4 regions of the Paenibacillus sp. FSL R7-0163 genome follow, and region 1 is predicted to be linked to each of the others. Evidence: riboswitches for the same ligand, from Rfam matches in the RefSeq annotation. Region 1 holds a riboswitch; each other region holds the start of a gene.
What was found. A riboswitch is a leader RNA that binds a small molecule or an ion and turns the genes downstream of it on or off. The one in region 1 is predicted to bind cobalamin.

Region 1 (4,218 bases):
AAATGTATTGTAAACGTTATCAAAAGTTTGAGTGATATCGTTTTTTGTATCTTTTTCAAATGTGGTGTAGCCGGCAATGTTCACACTAAAAGGCCAGAAGCCATAGAAGTGAACGGTCGCAATAATATTCGGATCGTTTAGAGCCGTAATCGTCTTATAGAGATGATCCATTCTTGTTTGTGTAGGTGAAGACTCTAATGAAGGCAATACAAGTGGGCGGAGGTCGTTTTTCCCACCGGATTTCCGCACGATCTGATAGAAGGAGTTATTGAGTTCAGTAAGCATTTGCTCCATTTTTGCTTCGTCTGTGCTTCCACCATCGGTGAACCGAGGTTCATTTATGCTCTCGAACATCAGCTTATCGGATTTGTCCTTAAAGCGATCGGCAATTTGAGTCCAGGCTGCATTATAACGCGCCAGCGTTTCATCGTGTTTTTCTTCCATATGGCTTACCCATAGCCAGGAATCATGATGGACATTAATCATGACATAAAGCTTGGCGTCCAGTGCCCAGCCGACAACTTCTTCCACACGGTCGAGGTAGGCTTTTTCTAGGGTATAGTCTGGTGCCGCACCCATGTGAGTATCCCAGGTCACAGGAATCCGAATACTTTTATAGCCTTGAGCGGCGATCTTTTTAATAAGTTCTTGGGTCACACGAGGATTGCCCCAGGAGGTTTCGTCCTCACCTGTAGCATCTAAAGTATTACCGAGGTTCCATCCGGGCTGCATTTCGTCTACATAGGATTGGATCTTACTCTTTGGCGCTGCCTTAGCTTGTTGCTCATCCTTAGTTGCAGCTGCAGCCATGGATGAGAACAGAGAGAGCAGAAGAGCGGTGACAAGTGTCAATGATAAGAAGGATTTCTGGATTCGCGTAGTCATTGAATTCTCCTTTGTGAGATAAATTTAGGATGCTTGGACCTGGCTTTGACGCTGTACTTGGTGGTTAGATGAACACGAACACCTCCAATGTTATTTTTGTAAACGCTTTCTGAATATACCCTAACATAGAATTCACTCAGCGAGTACCTTACTAATTTGTGGCAAATTCATATAAGAATTAGTGATTTAAATTAATTTTCCCCACAGTTGGATAAAGAAATTATTTAAATATCCCTACTCGTAGAAATTGGTTATTCAATAGGATTATCTCTAGCTGCCCGTTATACAAAAAAGAAATATAACATGACAAAAGCATATATATTAGATATGATGAAGCATGAAAATTTAAAATTAGAAATAGGTGCCAACTATGATAGTTGCGGAAGTACAATCATAGATTGGTTAAATGGAAAGCGGGTGTGAATCCCGCGCGGTCCCGCCGCTGTGAAAGAGGAGTCCTTGCAAAATGCCACTGGGAAACTGGGAAGGCAGCAAGGGTGATGATACTTGAGCCAGAATATCTGCCTTTTTCTGTTACACCATCAAACTCTACGATCGATAGAGAGGTGCTTGAATAGTGTTGGCCATCTATTATTGTGGTTCACTATCTTAACCTCTTGACGTTTATGTTGAGTGGTTTTTTTGTGGTTATAAGAAAAGTTTATTCTGTTTTTTATCATAGGTATGAAGGGAAGGGTTATGGAAAAATGAAGAAAAATAAGTTTTTAGCGTGGTTACTTATTGTAGCTGTATTTATTACGACATTCTCTACAAGTGTAATCCCGGCTCAAGCAGATGGAGCAAGCTCTACCCTTAAAGGGTATGTATCTGTATCCGTAGAGAAATTCACCTTAGGCCAAGGGTATGTTAAGGAACCTATTAAAGTTCCGATTTATGAAGGCGATAATGGCGCATCTTTAATAACACGTGCGCTAGGAGATGGGAATTATAGATATTTAGGAAATATAGATAGTGGTTTTTATTTATCAGAAGTTAAAGATAGTGGCAGAAGCGAAGTCAATATTCCACAATATACTTTAGATATGATTTCAGCTGATGGGAATACAGTCGGCACTAAAGCAGACCCAGAGTGGTTAAGTCAGTTTGACTATACTTCCATGTCGGGTTGGATGTATGCAGTAAATAATGTGTTTCCTCCGTTTGGGATGACCGATTATAAGCCTCAAGACGGTGATATCATTCGAACTCAGTTCACCACTTATGGCTATGGTTCTGATCTTGGTGGCTGGGGAGAAATCCCAGTTCAACTTGCCAATAAGGATGCTTTAACTGCGGAAATCGCCGAGATTAACAGTGACCCTAATAAAGAAACTATTTTGGACAGACCAGTAGTACAATCGGCAGTTTATCAAGCCTATTCCGTGCTCGAAAATATGGCAAGCTCTCAAATAAGTGTAGATCATGCGCTTGTAGGGCTTAACCATGCATTAGATATAGAACCCCCTGTTATTACTGTAAGTGGCATACAAGATAAACAGGAAGTATCTAATAAAGAAATAAGCTTCAAAGTAGCTGTCACAGACAATGTATATAGTGACATCATTCCAGAAGTGAAGCTGAATGGTGTTACTTTATCACCTGCGAATGGGGAGTACAAAGCTTCTCTGAATTCAGGCAGTAATGCAATTACTGTAACGGCTCTTGACGGAGCTGGAAACAAAACAAATGTAACTTATCAAGTTACTTACAAACTGGAAACTACAGTTGCCGTCAAACAACAGTTAGATAAAAGCCTTGCCTATATTCTAAACACTGTAAAGAATCCGTCGTTTGGAACAGGTAGTGGAGAATGGTCGATCCTTTCTCTGGCACGGGCGAACTATACAGTACCTAACGGTTATTACGATCTTTATTACAACAATGTAGCAACGAAAATAGCATCGATCATTAAAGAGGATGGAAAACTCGACGCCAATAAAAGCACAGAGAATTCCAGAGCGATTCTTGGGCTTACCTCTATCGGAAAAGATATCACAAATGTTGCGGGATATGATCTGAGAAAAGCACTCGCTGATTATCAATATATCCAAAAGCAAGGCAATAATGGTCCGATTTTTGCTCTGATTGCGCTAGATAGCCATAACTATGAGATCCCAGTAGTTGATGGAGTTACAGAACAGACCACAAGAGAAAAACTAGTTCAGTACATTTTAGATAAAGAGGTTAAAAAAGGTACAGAAGAAGCTGGTGGCTGGGCATTAGGCGTAACCAAAGCCGATGTCGATATGACTGCGATGGCGATGCAAGCTCTTGCACCTTATTATGCAACCCGTGATGATGTAAAAGCTGCCGTGGATCGGGCCATCCAATGGCTGTCCGATAACCAAAACAATCAAGGCGGATTTACAAGCTGGGGAAGCACTAGCAGCGAAAGTATCTCGCAGGTAATTGTAGCCTTAACTGGTGTAGGCGTAGATCCGCACACGGACGCTAGATTTGTTAAAAGTGGAAATTCGCTTATTGATGCATTACTTAGCTTTGCTGCACCTGAGGGTGGATTTAAGCATATCCTCACAGGCAAAGTAGACAATATGGCAACGGACCAAGGTACGTATGCACTTGTGTCCTATGATCGTCTGATCAATCATAGCAGCCGTCTCTTTGATATGAATGATGTGCAATTAGAACAACCTACTACTGTTGTAGCCAAACAACAATTAAATAAAAGCCTTGCCTATATTCTAAACACTGTAAAGAATCCGTCGTTTGGTACAGGTAGTGGAGAATGGTCGATTCTATCTTTAGCACGGGCGAACTATACAGTACCTAACGGTTATTACGATCTTTATTACAACAATGTAGCAACGAAAATAGCATCGATCATTAAAGAGGATGGAAAACTCGACGCCAATAAAAGCACAGAGAATTCCAGAGCAATATTAGGACTTACCTCTATCGGAAAAGATATCACAAATGTTGCGGGATATGATCTGAGAAAAGCACTGGCTGATTATCAATATATCCAAAAGCAAGGCAATAATGGTCCGATTTTTGCTCTGATTGCGCTAGATAGCCATAACTATGAGATCCCTGTAGTTGATGGAGTTACAGAACAGACCACAAGAGAAAAACTAGTTCAGTATATTTTAGATAAAGAGGTTAAAAAAGGTACAGCAGAAGCTGGTGGCTGGGCATTAGGCGTAACCAAAGCAGATGTCGATATGACTGCGATGGCGATGCAAGCTCTTGCACCTTATTACGCAACCCGAGATGATGTAAAAGCCGCCGTGGATCGGGCCATCCAATGGCTGTCCGATAACCAAAACAATCAAGGCGGATTTACAAGCTGGGGAAGCACTAGCAGCGAAAGTA
Region 2 (4,218 bases), 2.8 Mb from region 1:
CAGCGCTATTGATCCCGTGCAGACGGATCTTTATACAGGTTTTTATGTAGAGGATTTTCCACAGACGGTAGGTATCGCAGATGATCTTGCCCATAAAGGCAAACAGTCCTATGAAAGTGATTCTCCGTATGCGATTGTGATCAGCGGCACGCTGTTTGAGCTTCAGAAAACATTGTATAACACAATGCTTTTTGCTTCATTGCTGGTGGGTACTGTCTTTTTTATCGCGGCAGGCAGCTTTCTTTACTTCCGGTTATATACCGATCTTGATCATGATCGCAATCAATATTCCACTTTGTCCAAGATGGGGCTTACGGATAAAGAACTCAATCGAATAGTCACAATTCAGCTCGCTCTATTGTTTTTTGTGCCGGTCGGAATAGCTATTTTACACAGTGTGTTTGCCTTTATTGCGCTTCAACGGTTGTTCTACTTATCTATCGCAACGGAGACAGGCGCGGTGTTACTCGGATATTTGGCTGTTCAAGGACTATACTTCTTTTTTATTCGCAGCCGCTATTTACGCAACCTGAAGAAGAACTTGATATGAGAAATGGGGGTAACAAGAATGCAAGCATGGATTACAGATTTTATGGAGCAGTTTGGTTACTTCGGTATTTTTCTGATGCTGGCCTTTGAAAATATATTTCCACCAATTCCTTCAGAAGTGATCCTGCCCTTTGGAGGATTTATGACCACTACGACGAGCTTAACGATCCCTGGTGTAATCATTGCTGCCACTGCTGGATCACTACTGGGTGCAGTAATTCTCTATTATATTGGCCGATTATTGGATGTGAGCCGGTTAGAGAAACTGGTTGAACGCTGGGGGGGCCTAATTCGCGTCACTAAAAAAGATATCCACAAGGCTGACGCCTGGTTTGATAAATATGGCTATTGGACTGTATTGTTTTGTCGGATGGTTCCTCTGGTCCGCAGTCTGATTTCGATTCCGGCGGGAATGTCAGGTATGAAATTTGGAGTATTTATGATCTTCACAACGATTGGCACATTGGGATGGAATTTGCTGCTTGTGCTTATTGGCGCGGCTTTGGGCGAATCCTGGGAAGACATTGCCATGTACATGGATGTGTACTCCAATGTGGTCTATGTACTAATTGCTGGCGGATTAGTTATTCTTGGGTTTCTGTACTTCCGCAAACGCAGCCGGAGAATGAACACTGAGGGCTAAGCGGGTGGAGGACTGATAATAGAAATGACTATTAAAAAGGAGGGAAACACATGGAGCTATTAACGATTATTAAAGCCATTATTTTGGGGCTTGTTGAAGGTTTAACCGAATTTGCTCCAGTATCCTCCACGGGTCATATGATTATTGTTGATGATATGTGGCTGAAATCACAGGAGTTATTTGGACAATATACGGCAAATACCTTCAAAATAGTTATTCAACTGGGTTCTATATTAGCGGTTGTTGTGATTTTTAGAAATCGATTCATTGATCTGTTGGGCTTAAGGCGTTTCAGCCGTAAGCAGTTGGATCCTGTAACAGAGAAGCTACCGCAGTTAGAGCAGGGCGGGCACCTCAAGCTGACACAGGTTCTGGTAGGGTTAGTGCCTGCAGGTGTGTTAGGTGTTCTGTTTAATGATTATATTGATGAGCATTTATTCTCTACCTCAACGGTGTTAATTGGTCTAGTGATCGGGGCTATATTAATGATTATTGCGGATCTGTTTGGGCCGAAGAAGATCAGAACTGAGAGTGTAGATCAGATTACATACAAACAGGCACTTGGTGTAGGTCTTGTACAGTGTTTTTCGTTATGGCCTGGATTTTCACGCTCGGGCTCGACGATTTCTGGTGGCGTAATCCTCGGGATGAGCCATCGTGCCGCTGCTGATTTTACGTTTATTATGGCAGTACCCATCATGGCAGGTGCCAGTCTGTTGTCACTGATGAAGAACTGGCAATATTTCACCATGGACGCGCTGCCGTTTTTTATTGCAGGCTTTATTAGTGCCTTCCTATTTGCGCTGTTATCGATGCGTTTCTTCTTAAAACTGATCAATCGTATCAAGCTCTTACCGTTTGCTATATACCGTATAATTCTTGCTGCTGTAGTATATTTCGTATTTTTCTAAGTCCGTTATAAGGAATCGATATAACAGAAGCCCCAGTAATCTATTGCAGATTGCTGGGGCTTTCACGTATGATGACATCAGATTAAGACACTCAAATGATGAATGATATCGGAGACAGGTGCTGACCGGAAAATAGTAATTCGGTAGGCTTAATAGGGAAATTCGGTTCGAAGCCGATGCGGTCCCGCCACTGTAACGGAAGAATCTCGAGCAACAGAGGTCACTGGCAATTTACTACTGCTGGGAAGACTGCTCAAGATGTTGACGCCGCTAGCCAGGAGACCTGCCTGTTTCAACAGCACTGCTTCACCTACGGAAGATAGGGAGGTGTTAGACGTTAACCATGGGTATATCATGGGCGTCTTTCCCTTTGACTTTTTTAGGGAAGGGCGCTCTTTTTTATAGGAAAGCAAGTAGTTTTGGAGTTTGAAATAAGAGATTGAAGAGGGAGTGTATCGAAATGACGAATAAGGTAAAAGTAAGCAATCTTGGATATCCGAGAATCGGAAAGAACCGCGAATGGAAAAAGGCACTGGAGGCATTCTGGCAGGGGAAAATAAATGAGGAGCAATTCCGCTCCGAAATGGCAGCAATCCAGCTGCAGCATTTGAAGACCCAGCAAGAAGCAGGAATTGAGCTTATTCCGGTAAATGATTTTACATTTTATGATCATGTGTTGGATGCGGCTGTTATGTTTGGAATCGTACCTCCACGGTATGCGTATGATGGCGGCGACATCGGGCTTGATCTTTATTTTGCAATGGCCCGTGGTAATGCTGAGGCTACTGCCTGCGAGATGACCAAATGGTTCAATACGAACTATCACTATATCGTTCCAGAGATCGGCACACAAACACCACGCCTGACTGAAAACAAACCTCTAGCGGCTTATCGTTTTGCTAAATCGCAGGCAGGGATTGAAGGTAAACCGGTACTTTTAGGTCTGTATACCTTCCTTAAGCTGTCCAAAGGTTACGCAGCGGCAGATATCGCCAAGATTGCTGCACGTTTTGTTCCAGTCTATGTTCAACTGCTACAGGAACTGAAGCAAGAAGGGGTAAGCTGGGTACAAATCGATGAGCCAGCGATTGTTACAGGCATAAGTAAAGAAGAATTAACACTGCTTAACTCGATATACACAGACATTGCCGGCTCCGTGCCGGGCTTGAATATTATTTTACAGACGTATTTTGAAGCTGCTGAGCCGCTGGAGGCACTGCTAGAGCTGCCTGTTCAAGGCTTGGGTCTTGACTTTGTGCACGATGGTGGAACGAATCTGGCTTCCATCGAACGTCTTGGCTGGCCGAAGGACAAATGGCTGGGTGCCGGAATTATTGATGGACGGAACATTTGGCGTTCCGATTTAGACGCCAAGCTGCAACTGGTAGAAAAGCTCAGCGTTCATGTACCGCTTGATCGTCTTATTCTTCAGCCTTCTTGCAGTCTGCTGCATGTCCCAGTCACCGTTCAAGGTGAAGTGAAGCTGAAGGCGACAGTTAAGAATGCGTTAGCCTTTGCCGATGAGAAGCTTAAAGAGCTTAGTCTGCTCGGAGCAGCCGTCGCAGATAAAGGAGAAGCTTCTCAAGCAGCGCTGGCCGCTAGTCGTGAAGCTATTGCAGCGTTCCGCGCACTACCTGAGCGTGGCCGTAAGGATGTGGCGGAGCAAGTGCTTGCACTTGCAGCTCTACCAGACCAACGCAGTCTGCCTTTTGCTGAGCGCTTAAAGGTGCAGCAAGAGAAATGGCAGCTTCCACTTCTGCCAACCACTACAATTGGTAGCTTTCCGCAGACAGTCGAAGTGCGCCAGGCGAGATTGAAATGGCGTAAAGGGGTCTGGAATCAGGAGCGTTATGATGGATTTGTTCGTGAGCAGATCGCGGATGCAATTACCTTCCAAGAAAAGCTAGGTCTGGATGTTCTGGTCCACGGCGAGTTCGAGCGTACAGATATGGTGGAGTTTTTCGGAGAAAAGCTGGATGGATACTTGTTTACTAGTAATGGCTGGGTTCAATCCTACGGTTCCCGTTGCGTTAAGCCGCCGGTGATCTACGCGGATATTGCATTTATACAGCCTATGACTGTTAAAGAAAGCGTCTATGCACAATCGTTGACGAA
Region 3 (4,218 bases), 320 kb from region 1:
GACCATCCAGCAAAGGGTTAGCGGCGATTTCTGCAATAATTTCATGTTGTCGTTCTAAGGTGAAGACTTCTCCATATTTAAAGTTCCATGTCTCGGGATTAAAACATCCCGGGCAACGATGGCGGCAGCCGCTGAGAAAGAGGACGGCCCGCATGCCCTCTCCCTCGTTAATCGACTCCGGATAGTAACCGCAAATATTCATAGATGCTTAACGCGATCCCGTACTTCAGCTTGTTTGGCGGCATTAAAGCGGGTCTGATAGTCGCCGGTTAAATAACCTGTAACTCTGCGCAAACGGCGGATGTGCACGTCATTCTCATGTGCGTTGCAGGAAGGACAGTTTGTCCCAATTACGCCTTCGTATCCACAGCTGGAGCAGCGGTCAATCGGATGGTTAATGCTGAAATAGCTGACCTGTTGTTCGAGCGCATATTTAATGATTTTGATAAAAGCCGATGGGTTGTTGCGGGCATTGCCGTTTAATTCGACATAAGAAATAGCCCCGGCATTGCAATATTCATGGAAAGGAGCTTCCAAGCTGATCTTCTGAGCAGCACCCAGATCGAAGTATACAGGGATGTGAAAAGAGTTCGTATAATATTCACGGTCGGTTACGCCCGGAATGGAACCCAGTACCTTGCGGTCAACTTTTGTGAATTTACCGGACAAACCTTCTGCTGGAGTTGCGAACAGAGTGATGTTGAGATCCAGTTCCTCACTTTTCCGATCGCAATAGTCCCGCATATGACGCACAATAGCCAGCGCCTTGGCATGAACTTCCATATCCTCGCCATGGTGTTTGCCGTACATAGCTTTCATACATTCCGCCATACCGATGAAGCCAAGAGACAGACTGCCATGCTTTAGCAGATCGCCTACAGTGTCATCAGGTGCAAGATGCTCGCCGCCTTCCCAGACGCCTTCTCGCATCATGAAATCGGAAGCTTTAGCTTTTTGTGCGGTTTGAATGTGGAACCGATGAAGAAGTCCTTCCAGCGCAATATCCATATAATGATTTAGATCTTCATAGAAGCCAGCTTCGTCTGCGATGGTACGTCTGCCTGTTACTGTGCCGTGTGCCAGACCTAGCCGAACCAGATTCAGTGTATTAAAGGAAAGGTTGCCCTTTCCAGAGCAATGATTACGACCAAAACGGTCACCGAGCACTCGGGTTCGGCAGCCCATTGTAGCGAACTCCGTATCAGGATCACTTGGATCATAATACTGCAAGTTGAGCGGAGCGTCCAGATTAGCGAAGTTTGGATATAGTCTGCGCGCAGAACATTCAGCCGCTTTTAGGAACAGTTCATAGTTAGGATCGCCTTGTTGTTGATTGATTCCTTGCTTGCATTTGAAGATTTGAATCGGGAACACTGGTGTTTCTCCGCTGCCAAGTCCGTTCATAGTTGCTGTTAGCAGAGAACTGATCACAAGCTGACCTTCTGGTGAAGTACAAGTACCGTAGTTGATGCTGGTAAACGGTATTTGTCCACCGGATCGGCTGGACATGGTATTCAGATTATGTACCATACTTTCAGCCGCTTGCAGGGTTTCGATTTCGGTTTCCTTTAGTGCAAAACGGAACGCTCTTGGATATAACTCCGCCAGATCGGTCCGGCTCATCGTAATCTCGCCCAAAGATTCATCAGCTTGTCCTTCTTCAAAATAATCCAGACCCTTGCGGAACAGCTTGGCGAAGGATTTGGTTACATAAGGTGCCAGATCATAGTCGAGTTTATTGGCGGATACACCACCATATTGAGCATTTTGCTGGGATTGGAAAATAATCGCTACCAGAGACATAGCAGTCATTATTGAGTTCGGAGGACGAACGCTGCCGTTGCCGGTATTGAAACCTTCACGGAGAAGTTTATCAAACGGGATAAAAATACAGTTCGTCGTTCCAATCGCGTATTGATCCAGATCATGCACATAGACGACATTATCATCAATAGCCTGCACTAGCTGCGGCGGCATCGTAAAATTGCGGGCGTACCATTTTGAATATTCACTGCCGAACTTGCTCATTTTACCGGAGAAACTCTCTCCATTCAAATTGGCATTCTCGCGCAATAGGTCCATATCCCGACTGTCGATAATATCCCGGCCTAAATCAATGAGCTCTTCTAAAAGAACTTCCCGTGCATTTTCTACTCCATTAAATTGTCTCTCCAACAACGTCATTGTACAGCTCTCCTCTCAGTATAAAAGAAAAACATCTATCATCAAATCCATATATCCATAGGAAGTTGGACTGCCATAAGCAGTCGTATATTTGTTCTGATTACATAAAAAAAGCATCCCCTACCCGAGGATGGCAGAAAATGCCCGATGCGTTATGTAAATATCCACACGGATATTTGCAGAGGTCTCTACGTAGATGACCGCATGCGGACACCATCCCTGTTCCTCGCAGGCATCAATAGTTGGTGTCGTCGAAACAGGTAGGTCTCCTGGCTTCCGTGGGATCTCTCGGCGCCTTCCCAAGGGTGTTCCTAACCCTCAGTGGCATCTGCCGGGAGATGTGGATTCTCAAGCTTCCCAGAAGCTTAAGAAGGCCATCCGGTTACAGTGGCGGGACCGCAGCGGATTCTCACCGCGCTTCCCTATTAAGCTCTAAATCCGGTTAAGGATCAAAGCGCCTGTCTCCACTATATTTTGTTGTCGTTAGATAAAAATAACCCAAGATGTTGTGTTTGTAAACAGTTTTTTAGAAAACCCGCGCGGGGAGCGGGTTCTTTAAAGGTACTCCACAAATGATCCACAGGCTGTCCATAAGTAATCCACAATTGATCCACAGGGAGATGCGAAATGATTCATAAATTGTCCGAAAAGATGCCACAAAGAGTCCATAAATATAGTGCAGATGACCCTAGAATTTGCGCATGAGAAAATACTCTTAGCCCAAAGTCATATTTTGGAGTAATCAGAAGAAATAGAAGAGATAAGGGAGGATAATCTTGCTTAGTTTGTGACAGAGCGGTGGAATTGTTACAATGGAAGAAGATAGGTACTATAAAATTTCGAGGAGGTATTCTCATGCCTATTGCTGAAGTTACAGTTATTCCAATTGGAACAGGCAGTACCAGTCTTAGCAGCTATGTTGCGGATATGCAGCGGGTGCTGAAGACAGTAGAAGGGATTACATATGAACTTACGTCCATGGGGACGATCATCGAAGGGCCTCTGCAACGCATTTTTGCCGCGGTAGAAGCTTTGCATGAGTCTCCTTTTGCCGCAGGTGCAGAACGTGTCTCTACCTCACTTAAAATAGACGACCGCCGCGATAAACCCTCCACTAGCCGTGGAAAGTTAGAGTCTGTGGAGCGTAAGCTACAGGTGGATTAGCAGTTTAGGAGGGCGGAAAACAGGGAGAAATAGGCTTGCGTTTCTGGCTGAAAGTTGTATAATATTTTTTGTTTGACAGAAAAATCAGCTTTAAGCTGGTGTAGCTCAGGGGTAGAGCAACGCACTCGTAATGCGTAGGCCGGGGGTTCAATTCCCTTCACCAGCATCCCAAAAAACCATATGTGGCGCGGATTTCCGAGGGTTCGGGACCGCGTCATTTTTCATTGAATCCCCTGACTTCTACCATTCTTCTAAAAGATAAGACATGGCGAAATCGCTAATGAAAACGGTATGACTAGTGGTCACTGTCGAGCAGATGGAAGGCGTGTCGCAAGCTGACAGCAATCAGAATGAAGGATGGTGGAGGAGGAGCAGCATAAGCTGCTTTTTTCTTGCGGGGGCAGATCGGTTAGATGGTAATTACTATAAAAATAAAAAAGACACCACAAGGTGTCTTAGTACAGATACTTTTCGCTCGAATTTCACGAGCTCGTCAGTGAACTGAGTTCATAAGCAAGACTGGCTACGGCTAACAGATGAAGAGATAAAGTAATATCAATGTTAAAATGTGCGGTAATATTAATTTTCATAGATAACCACGCTCCTAAAGTATAAATACACATAAAGAAAACTTTATAAAGCGCTTGGCCTGCCATCATCAGTGCCAGGTAGCCATCCTGTACAGACGCCTTAGCGTTTCGACAGTAACATTATACTTAATATTTTGTGTTTTGCAAACCAAAGCCCCCTTAAGACTGAAATAATGAGCAATGTGACAATTATGTCATTCTGAATTGAATATTGTTAGGTTAATCGATGGGGAAGTTTACGTGTCTCCCTTATACTGGAAATTAAATGATTTTATTTCCG
Region 4 (4,218 bases), 160 kb from region 1:
GTGAAGGATTATTTGCTTGAAAAGCTCCAGCTGGAACATGATCCGGTGGCTTCTGTAGCGGAAATTCATGAAATTGTAGATAAGGCAGAAAAAGATCGCCGCAAAGGAACAGGAGTTGCTCCTAAGGCACTCTCCCTAATGCAGGATCTTGCTGCTTCAGCAGATAGATTCTTACTGAATCGCTTATCGCTTTCCGATATGACGCAGGAGGAGCTTCTGGAGGTAGTTTTTTTACGTTATGGTAATGTTGTCGATTGGCAGCCGCCACTGGATAGGATTAGCAAGCAGAAAGAGAATGCGCTGCGTGCAGCTTACCGCTGGTTTGGTGAAGAAAAGCCGAATGAGGAGATTTTTGCAGGATTGTCTCCGCAGGAACTAGACGATGTGCAGCTACTGGGTCGTCGTTTGCTAAAAGAGGCGCGTGTTCTGGAACCCTTTGAACGGCTTCCGCTAGCCTTCTACTATACAACTCAGCGTGAAGGGGGTCCGCTGGATTACGATGCGCTTCTGGAGCTGTTAAAGCGTAAAGCCGGTTCCGACAAAGAAATCATCTATCGGTTTTTTGCTTGGTCGCAAGGCAATCCTTTATTTACGGTTTCGAATAAAAAGCTGCAACCGGGTTACCGTAAGGCGATTCTGAAGTATTTCCTGAGCAGTGATCGTGAAGCGTTCAAGAATCGGGAATTCCGAAAGAACTATGTCGCGGCAGCTCGGCCTGCTCTGCAAAATGTGTACAATGAAGCCCGCTCCCAACTGGCTTCCCCGCTGGCGCGCTGGATCAGCCGCAGCCGATTTCGACTCTTAATCTCCGGCTCCATTACGGGTATTCTGGTGATTATTGCAATTATCGTATTCAGTATGTTGCGTCCGGATGATACGAAGACGGCTCTGCCGGGGACAAGCCCTGAGCCGACCCCTGTTCAGAGTGCAGGCAATGTGCTGCCTCCGGCTTCAGTATACTTGAAGGATCAGAGCGTCGAAGGAGATAAGGGGAGCAGCATATTGGTGTTCACCTTCGCAAGTGCAGATGACTGTGTGCAGTTTCAACCGACTGAGATTAGTTTAATGTCTTCGTCTACAGAGATAGATAAAAGCTTTAAGGTCGCTGCTACGAATGGGACTTGTCCAGTGCCGTCAACGGATGGGACGGATGAGGGAAACGCCGCTGACGACGAGTCAGATGCCGCTGGCACTACTGGAGGAACAGCAGAAGGTGCAGACGCTACTAACGCTGTAGCTGATGCTTCTCCGTCTCCTACGCCTTCCTCTGATACTGAGGACAGCACTGGGTTGCCTTCCGCAACAGCTGTGACTGAAGGGGAACAACCTTCCTATCAGGTTGAGGTTACATTGGAGCCTGGAGCGACAATTCTAGAGAAAAGTATGATTAAAGCCGGAAGATTTACATTGATCGTAGATCCCGACCCTAATATTCCACCAGCTTCTGATTCAAGTGCTGAACCTTCCCCAACTGCAAGTCCGGAAGGAACAGCCGAATAACAAGCTTTCTGAACAGCAACACCTACCGGCAGGTGGTGTATTGCTGTTCATTTTTTTGCTGCCCATACTAAGCTTTTCTATAGACATGCTATGTATTAATAGATATGATTATGGATGTCAAAATAAGATACTACATACTGGAAAAGGTGCAGACTCTATCAATCTAGTCGTCTGCTTAAAAGGGAAGTCCGGTGCATGAGTCCGGCGCGGTCCCGCCACTGTATGTGCGGAGTTTTTCTTCTATAAGCCACTGCCCTGAAGGTAGGGTGGGAAGGTGAAGAACAGCGATGAAGCATTAGCCAGGAGACCTGCCTTTTTTGTGAGCGTTTCTATTCTTCGTGGGGTAAGAATGTGGAACATATACAGATGGACTATCGGCAGGAAGCAAGCGCCGCAGCCTCGATTTGTAATCTTCCCTGACCGCCCTCCAAAGGGGCGGTCTTTATGTTATGCGTCTTATTCCCAGCAGTACCCATTCTTATACAGAAAGAGGTTAAACAATGAAGAAAATCATGTCTTCCAAGTTTGTAGCACTTGGGCTGGCCTTATTCATGGTCATTTCAATTCTAGGAACATCTCTTGCTCCGGCAGGACAAATATTTGCAGAAGCGAGCGCTGGCGCCGGTCTGGAGGCAACTGCTGCGGAGTGGATTAATGTTGCGGATGCGACTTATGCGGCTGCAGAATATCTCTTGAAAGGTGGCGTACAATCAGATTGGCAAGCCATTGGCTTAGCGCAAGCAGGGTACAAGCTGCCAGCTAGTTACCATTCAGAGCTTGAGAAAAAAGTAAAAGAGGCAGCTGGGAATTTTGCCAATGTCACCGATTATGCTCGAATCGTGCTCGCAGTGAGAGCGATTGGTGCAGATCCTACTAGCTTTGCTGGTAATGGATCAACTCCTGGCTATAATCTGATTGAGAAAATTTATAATAACAGCAAGCTCAGTGAACAGACGCTTAATAATCCGGTATATGCTTTACTTGCGCTGGATTCTGGTAAATATAATATCCCAAGTGACGCGAAATGGACGGCGGATAAGCTCCTTACGGAGATTCTCTCCAAACAAAATCCAGATGGGGGCTTTGCACTAACCTCAGGCACAAGTGAGCCTGATATGACAGCGATAACCTTGACGGCTCTGGCGGCACATAAAAATAATCCCGAAGCCTACTTAGCAGGGCTACAAGCCGTAGCCTGGTTATCCGCAGCTCAAGATAGCCATGGGGGTTACGGTGACAGTGCTGAAAGTAGTGCACAAGCAATCCTTGGACTCACATCCTTTGGAGTTGATCCTAGTGGATTAGAATACACCAAAAACAAAGTGGATCTAATGGAGAACCTGCTCAGCTATCGTCTAGCTGATGGTAGCTTCACCCATAGCCGTGGTGGAAGCAGTAATGTTCTGGCGACAGAGCAAGGGCTTCAGGCGCTGGTTGCCTATAATTTGCTGTATAAAGGAAGCAACAATAAGCTATACGATTTTTCCAAGTCCTCCATTCAGAGCTCACTAATCTACGCCCCTGTAACGATTGAGGGGCCACAGGCCACGTTGGCACAAGGGTACGCCTATGCTGGCAACGCACTTGGAGCGTTAGAGAAGCTGGCGCTTCAAACGAACTTGCCGATCACGAATCCTTCGGGCAATTATGTGACTGGCATCGGAAATATTGTTGCTGGAAGCTTTGGTGGTTATGACGGATGGATGTATGTTGTATCGCGTGACGGAAAATGGATTAATCCCGATGTAGGTATGAGTGATTTTGTACTTAAAGATTCAGATCAGGTACTGGTTTATTATGCCGGAGATGACACTAAGCTTGTGGATTCCGTTACGCTTTCCAAAGCAAATCTTAAAGAGGGCGATTCTTTTACCGTCACTGTAACTAGTAAGACGTGGAAATGGGACGCTGCTACGAACACTTCCTCTCCTGTAACTGCAAAAGCTGCGGGTGTTCAGGTCCAAATTGGAGTTCACACGGTAACGACGAATGCTAAAGGTGAGGCCGTATTCTCAGGAAATGTGCCCGCAGGTGACTATAAACTGACTGTAACTGGCTACCGTGAAGGCAAAGCCCCAACGATTGCTAAATATACAAAAGCTCTAAAAGTGATTTCTAAGAATGTAACAGCTTCGCTAACCGTTGAAGGCCCGGAAGGGTTGATTAGTGAAGGGACTTTGAAAGCCTCCAATGCCCTTGAAGCGTTGCAACAACTAGGGTCTACCGATGATTTTAAAGTAGATATCACCAAATCGTCTTATGGCAACTTTGTATCAGGTATCCATGGAGTTTCGCAAGGTACTTACGACGGATGGTGGAGCTTCGTGGTATCACGCGGCGGAGAGTGGATATATCCAAGTGTGGGTATGGATGTGTTCGAACTACAGGAATCCGATCGTGTGCTTGTCTATTATGCAGGAGAAAATACACAGGTTGTAGATTCTGTGGCGCTTTCCCCAACGCAGCCAAAAGCTGATGAAGTTTTTACCGTAAAGGTTTCCCAGAAAAAGTGGGTGTGGAATCAGGACAGCTTCACTTCTGATCCGGTTACCTCACCAGCTGCAGGTGTGCAGGTTTCGATTGGTGATAAGAAGGTAATCACGAATGAACAAGGTGTAGCTGTTATTGAGGGGGGTCTCCCGGCAAATAGCTATACAATGACTGTTACCGGTTATGTTAAAGACAGCGTACCGAGCGTAGCGCGTTATACTCAGTCTC

Region 2: linked by a shared signal. The riboswitch ahead of metE (5-methyltetrahydropteroyltriglutamate--homocysteine S-methyltransferase) and the one ahead of NST45_RS23395 (S-layer homology domain-containing protein) in region 1 are both predicted to bind cobalamin.
Region 3: linked by a shared signal. The riboswitch ahead of NST45_RS24805 (anaerobic ribonucleoside triphosphate reductase) and the one ahead of NST45_RS23395 (S-layer homology domain-containing protein) in region 1 are both predicted to bind cobalamin.
Region 4: linked by a shared signal. The riboswitch ahead of NST45_RS22740 (DUF4430 domain-containing protein) and the one ahead of NST45_RS23395 (S-layer homology domain-containing protein) in region 1 are both predicted to bind cobalamin.

What each region holds. Positions count from the first base shown of each region.
Region 1 is NZ_CP150224.1:5,319,754-5,323,971, reverse strand. It holds gene NST45_RS23400 (cellulase family glycosylhydrolase) at 1-885, opposite strand, end outside; cobalamin riboswitch at 1,228-1,429, shown strand; gene NST45_RS23395 (S-layer homology domain-containing protein) at 1,593-4,218, shown strand, end outside.
Region 2 is NZ_CP150224.1:1,235,095-1,239,312, forward strand. It holds gene NST45_RS05280 (FtsX-like permease family protein) at 1-550, shown strand, start outside; gene NST45_RS05285 (DedA family protein) at 569-1,192, shown strand; gene NST45_RS05290 (undecaprenyl-diphosphate phosphatase) at 1,243-2,103, shown strand; cobalamin riboswitch at 2,203-2,409, shown strand; gene metE (5-methyltetrahydropteroyltriglutamate--homocysteine S-methyltransferase) at 2,564-4,218, shown strand, end outside.
Region 3 is NZ_CP150224.1:5,643,224-5,647,441, reverse strand. It holds gene nrdG (anaerobic ribonucleoside-triphosphate reductase activating protein) at 1-202, opposite strand, end outside; gene NST45_RS24805 (anaerobic ribonucleoside triphosphate reductase) at 199-2,184, opposite strand; cobalamin riboswitch at 2,426-2,661, opposite strand; gene NST45_RS24800 (MTH1187 family thiamine-binding protein) at 3,040-3,348, shown strand; tRNA gene NST45_RS24795 (tRNA-Thr) at 3,443-3,514, shown strand.
Region 4 is NZ_CP150224.1:5,154,964-5,159,181, reverse strand. It holds gene NST45_RS22745 (glycosyltransferase) at 1-1,500, shown strand, start outside; cobalamin riboswitch at 1,628-1,831, shown strand; gene NST45_RS22740 (DUF4430 domain-containing protein) at 2,001-4,218, shown strand, end outside.